2 regions of the Neobacillus sp. C211 genome follow, and region 2 is predicted to be linked to the other one. Evidence: riboswitches for the same ligand, from Rfam matches in the RefSeq annotation. Region 2 holds a riboswitch; the other holds the start of a gene.

Region 1 (3,206 bases), on a different contig from region 2:
GAATTAATCAGAGAAATTCTTTTACCTGAGATTTTAGGAAAAGATACACCTGAAATTTTATATTGGGCCGGAAAACGCCTCGCACGTAAATTTCCACTAACTGATATTGCTCAGATTATGGATTTTTTCACCAAAGCCTCTTGGGGCCAACTTGAAATTAAAAAAGAAAATAAAACTGAGATCCAATTTGAACTAATGAGTCCAGTTATTGTCCCGCGTGTGAAATCAAAAGCTGAGCACTTTTTCCAACTCGAAGCGGGCTTCCTTGCCCAACAAATTGAACTTCAAAAAGAAGCCAATGCAGAAACCTTTGAACATCCTGTAAAGAAATCAAATAAAGTCCTTTTCACTGTTAAATGGGAAAAGAACTAAACGTGGGAATAGGGTGTCAGGCAACGCTTGGTGCCTGACACCCTTTTTTTATTTGTTTGCCAGTTCGAAGGCTTCGTGCAAGGCTTCTACTGCTTTTAACATATTTCTTTCTTCTACTACTGCTGATACTTTGATTTCGGATGTGCTGACCATTTTAATTTGGATGTTGTTAGCAGCGAGTACCTCAAACATTTTTGCTGCTACACCAGGATTAGAAATCATTCCTGAGCCAACAATTGACACCTTTGCTAATTTATTTTCTGCATCAAGCTGCTCATAAGCAAGCACTGCTTTATTATCTTCTAATACCTTTAATGTTTCTAATAAATCATTAGTATGGATAGAGAAAGACAAATTAGCCGTATCGCCCTCTGTAGTACTTTGAATAATAATGTCAACATTCAGGTGATTTTCCGCTAGTGTTGAAAAGATGGTAGATAGACTTGTTAATGAATTCGCCAATCCTAATACTGTTACTTTTGTTATTTCGTCTTCAAATGCGACACCGCGGACTACTAAGTTTTGTTCCATTGCTGCTTCCTCCTCAATAACTGTTCCTTCTACTCTCTCCATGCTCGAGCGTACCTCAAGCCGCACCTGATAGTTTTTAGCAAATTCTACTGCTCTTGGATGGAGCACACCAGCTCCTAAATTAGCTAACTCTAGCATTTCATCGTACGATACTGATAATAATTTGCGAGCATTCTTGATATATCTTGGATCCGTGGTGAAAACCCCAGTAACATCGGTATAAATATCGCATTTATCTGCCTTTAAGGCTGCCGCTAATGCCACAGCTGTCGTATCAGAACCACCACGACCGAGCGTCGTAATTGCGCCTTCTTCCGTGATTCCTTGGAATCCTGCCACAATGACAACCTTACCCGTTGCGAGCTCCGTTTCAATTGCAGACGTTTTAATATTCGAAATGCGGGCATTTCCATGGACAGGTTCTGTGATGATTCCTGCCTGCCAGCCTGTAAAAGAGACGGCGTCAAGCCCTTGCTGATTTAAAGCCATTGACAATAACGCAATGGTTACCTGTTCTCCTGTTGATAACAGCATGTCCATTTCCCGCTTATTTGGCTGTGCGGAAATTTCTTTTGCTAATCCGACCAGTGTATCCGTTGATTTTCCCATCGCAGAAACAACAACGACTACATTATTGCCACGGTCTGTCTCCTCTTTTACACAGGATGCAACATTTAGTATTCTTTCTACATTCGCAACGGAGGTGCCTCCGAATTTTTGTACAATAATCCCCATGTTTGTTTCTCCTTCTTTTAAGTGAATACCTTATTTATCCCCCAAAAAACAAAAAAGCAATGAGAAGGGCATCTCATTGCTCTAGAACACGAAAAAATATTCTCGCACCTACAATGTAAGATAGCTCTCCAAGACATTCGTCTTGACAATCCGGCATTTATTCAATACAGGACCAGCAAAGAAAGAAATGAGACTTTCTTTACTTCGGCGAACATTCCCTTTCATGATCCGTCTTAGAAGCTCATCCTTCTCAGAACCATTACTCTTGAAGCTCGCACCTCTACCTTCACTTTAATACGTAAAAGTGATAGTAAATTAAATTTTCACTTATTATAGCATGTTCTATTTTTTCTTACAATCACTAGGATTGAAGTTTTTTAATTAATTCTTCGGCTACATTCATAGGAATTCCGATATTTGTAAATTCCTCCATACTAGCCTCTTTCATTTTTTTCACAGAGCCAAATTGTTTTAGCAATAGCTTTTTCCGTTTCTCCCCGATTCCAGGAATATCGTCGAGCAAGGATTGAAAGGCACTTTTTCCACGAAGCTGACGATGAAATGTAATGGCAAAGCGATGGACCTCATCTTGAATTCTTTGCAGTAAATAAAACTCCTGGCTGTTTCGGCCTAATGGAACAATTCCCAAAGGATTGCCGTACAGCAATTGGGAAGTTTTGTGTTTATCATCTTTGACGAGTCCCGAGAGTGGAATATCCAGTCCTAGCTCATTTTCCAACACATCTCTTACGGCTTCAACATGACCTTTACCACCATCGATGATGATTAAATCAGGGAGGGGAAGTTCTTCTTTTAAGGCGCGTGAATACCTTCTTCTTGTCACTTCACGCATGGATTCATAATCATCAGGTCCTTGAACGGTTTTAATTTTATATTTCCGGTACTCCCGATGATTTGCCTTCCCATCAATGAAAACGACCATGGCTGATACTGGGTCTGTCCCTTGAATGTTGGAGTTATCAAATGCTTCAATCCGGTGCGGAGTATAGATTCCGAGTAATTCCCCCAAGTTCTCGACCGCCTTAATGGTGCGGTCTTCATCCTTTTCGATCAAGGAAAACTTTTCATTTAAGGCAATTTTTGCATTTTTGATTGCCAATTGGACAATATCCTTTTTCTGCCCCCGTTGTGGCTGGAGCACTTTTACTTCAAGCAGTTGTTCCGCCAGACTCAAATCGACTTCATCTTGAATCAGGATTTCCTTCGGCTTGAAGTGATTAGCTTTCGAATAAAATTGTCCGAGGAAAGTTAGTATTTCTTCCTCAGGCTCATTATAGAAGGGGAACATGGAGACGTCCCTCTCAATTAGTTTCCCTTGGCGGACAAAAAAGACTTGCACACACATCCAGCCTTTATCGACTGCATAGCCAAAAACATCACGATCCGTAAAATCGTTCATGGTAATTTTCTGTTTTTCCATGATGGTTTCGATATGAATGATTTTATCACGGAACTCCTTCGCTCGTTCGAAGTCTAACTCTTCAGCAGCAGCTGACATTTTTGCCTGAAGCTCTTTTTTTATTTCCTTATAACCGCCATTCAAAAAG
Region 2 (3,206 bases):
ACAATAAGGAATAATGGCAGTCCGATATATGAAACAAAAACACCATTCCAATCGATTTGGTCACCCGTGAATGCTGAATAATTTTGTCCTAAGACAACAAACCCACAAACGGCAAACGCGAAGAGCGGACCAAAAGGGAAGAATTTTGATTTATATGGTAACAAGCTAAGGTCCTTACCTTGGGCGACAAATGCTTTACGGAATCGATAATGACATACTGCAATCCCGAGCCATGCGATAAAGCCGGACATACCAGAAGCGTTTAACAACCATACATAAACCGTTCCATCCCCAAAGAAGGAAGCAAGAAATGCGAGTGTTCCCACTAAGGTTGTTGCAATTAAGGCATTGACTGGAACACCTTTTTTGTTTAATTTACCAAGGAATTTCGGTGCTTTGCCTTGACGGGCCAAATCCCAAAGCATCCGAGTGGATGCATACATTCCTGAATTTCCTGCCGATAATACAGCAGTAAGAATAACAGCATTCATGATTGAAGCGGCGAAAGCGATGCCTGCCTTTTGAAAAACCAGCGTAAATGGACTAACGGTTATATCCCCATTTGCTAAATTCCCGTTTGTATATGGAATAAGCAGTCCGATTACTAGTATAGCCAATACATAGAATAATAAAATACGCCAGAAAACTTGTTTCACTGCACGAGGAATAGCTTTCTTTGGATCCTCCGTTTCACCAGCAGCAACACCTAAAAGCTCTGTTCCTTGGAAGGAGAAGCCTGCAGCCATAAAGATTCCCAGCATGGACATAAAGCCGCCGTGGAATGGAGCATCACCAACAGTGAAGTTTTTGAAGCCGATTGCTTCATTACCCATGATGCCGAAGATCATTAAAGTACCAGTAACGACAAAAATAATAACTGTAACCACTTTAATTAAGGAAAACCAATATTCTGCTTCTCCGAATCCTTTAACAGAAAGATAGTTTAATAGAAACATGATGACTAAAAAGATGCCGCTCCAAATGAATGAAGGCGTATGTGGAAACCAGAATTTCATAATCATAGTTACAGCAGCTAATTCGGCAGCAATCGTAATCGCCCAGTTATACCAATAGTTCCAGCCTAGAGCAAAACCAAGGGAAGGATCGACAAATTTGGTTGCATACGTACTAAAGCTTCCGGCAACTGGCATATATGCACCCATTTCTGCTAAGCCCTGCATCAAAAAGTAAACCATAATACCAATTACAAGGTAGGAAAGAATTGCCCCGCCGGGTCCCGCACTATGGATAGCGGCGCCGCTAGCTAGAAAAAGTCCAGTGCCAATCGTCCCGCCAAGGGAAATCATTGTGAGGTGACGGGATTTTAAACTTCGTTTTAATTCAGTTGGATCCTGTTGTATTGTTAAGTCACTAGTATATTCACTCTCTTTTAATACTCTTGCTGTTTGCATTGTCTTGACTCCTCTTTTTCTAATTTTTTCGAGAAGGAGTTTGGAATAAAAAAATGCCATCGAAGAAGTATCGATGGCATTGTAAATACCCCGCATCATACCTTCCGAAAGATAGCTCAACACGCTTAGCTGGTAGGTTTAAGCGTGACAGTTCTGTTCCTATTTGGAGACAGCCCCAGCATGCTTTTTCAGAGATGAAAGCACACTTCGGCAGCTTTTCCTTTCAAACGGAGTCAGAGATGTCTCTCTCATCTCGTCCGCTTTACTGATAAAAACCGCGACCTCTACCTCATCGGTTTTGATGAGGATTTATCATATATAGTTAATATATTACTAAAGTATAAATATTATTTTAGAATTGTCAATAATATATTATTCCAGAAATAAGAAGTCTTTATTCAATCAATTAGAATAGACAGATAATTGAGTTTCTTTTTAATAAATTATTTAATTTACTTTAAAAGAGAGAATAGGTATTATTTTTAATTAGAATTAATTGCCTGTTTTTCATAGGAGGATTTTTACCATGCAGATTGTTGGAATGATTTCGGGATCGCTAATTGTTGTGGTTGCCTTTAACCTTTTCTTAATCCCTCATGAAGTGTTAAGCAGTGGATTGAGCGGAATTTCTATGATTTTAGGGATGATCTCGCCTGTTAATACAGGGGTGGCAAATTTCCTGCTGAATTTTCCGTTATTGATTATTGGTTATAAAATGTTAGGTAAAAGATTTATCGTGAATTCCATCTTTTCTGTAATAATGATCTCAATCGGCCTTTATTTAATTCCCGTTCATGCCATTGCCGATGATAGGATTCTCTCTTCTATTTTCGGAGGTGCTTTAACCGGGTTAGGTGTAGGAATAGTTTTTCGCTGTTCTGGATCGACCGGTGGATTTGATATTATTGGCATGATTGTGGCGAGAAAAAGGGATTTTCCGATTGGTGTTTTACTTTCAGGCATGAATGCAGTCGTCATCTTGATCAGTGGATTTTTATTTGATTGGGATTCTGCTCTTTATACCTTGGTTTCCATTTTTGTTACAGGTAAAGTGGTGGATGCAATTTATACAGATCATGCTAAATTAACTTTAATGATCATTACAGATAAGGGCGAAGAAATGAGAGGTCATTTGCTTACAAACTTGTACCGAGGACTGACGATTATGGATGGTGTTGGCGGCTACTCAAATCATCAAAGAAACGTAATGATAACGGTAATTTCTAGGTACGAACTTAATGAAGTTAAAAACTTAATTTCAGAAGTTGATCCATCAGCATTTGTCAATATTACCGAAACAATTGAAGTCATGGGGCTGTTTCATCGGCCAAGTCCATAAAAACAAAAAAGGTTTGCTTCTATACAATAGAGCAAGCCTTTTTTGTGTAAGATAGTTATCGAGCATCACAGGGATTTCCCACGTTTTTTTACCCATTTCATTAGCACATGAATAACCTCATCTAGTTCTTTACCAGTTGGAGTCAATTCATATTCCACTTTTTTTGGTGAGGTAGTAATGACGTTTTTGACAATCAATCCCTCATTTTCTAAATCACGTAAGCGTTCGGTTAAGAGACGATCAGATATTCCTGGAATAGATGATATTATTTCATGGTACCGCTTCGGTCCTTCCATAAGCGTATAAATAACAGAACCCATCCAACGTTTGCCAATAAATTCGATTGCCTTATGAAAGTTAGTACATATATGTTTAATTTCCTCTGCAGAATGAGTCATACAATCTTGGTGGTTAAGTTCACTCATATAAAATCCCTCTTTTTTACTATTCTAACT

The links. Region 2 has a riboswitch for lysine ahead of ACSU6B_RS13545 (amino acid permease). Riboswitches for the same ligand answer to the same signal wherever they lie in the genome.
Region 1: it holds a riboswitch for lysine, as region 2 does, so the genes downstream of both, ACSU6B_RS07200 (aspartate kinase) here and ACSU6B_RS13545 (amino acid permease) in region 2, are expected to answer to the same signal.

What each region holds. Positions count from the first base shown of each region.
Region 1 covers NZ_JBPXRO010000005.1:142,345-145,550, forward strand. The annotation lists gene ACSU6B_RS07195 (YslB family protein) at 1-372, shown strand, start outside; gene ACSU6B_RS07200 (aspartate kinase) at 421-1,638, opposite strand; lysine riboswitch at 1,752-1,929, opposite strand; gene uvrC (excinuclease ABC subunit UvrC) at 2,000-3,206, opposite strand, start outside.
Region 2 covers NZ_JBPXRO010000012.1:145,133-148,338, forward strand. The annotation lists gene ACSU6B_RS13545 (amino acid permease) at 1-1,412, opposite strand, end outside; lysine riboswitch at 1,517-1,707, opposite strand; gene ACSU6B_RS13550 (YitT family protein) at 1,939-2,751, shown strand; gene ACSU6B_RS13555 (winged helix-turn-helix transcriptional regulator) at 2,817-3,176, opposite strand.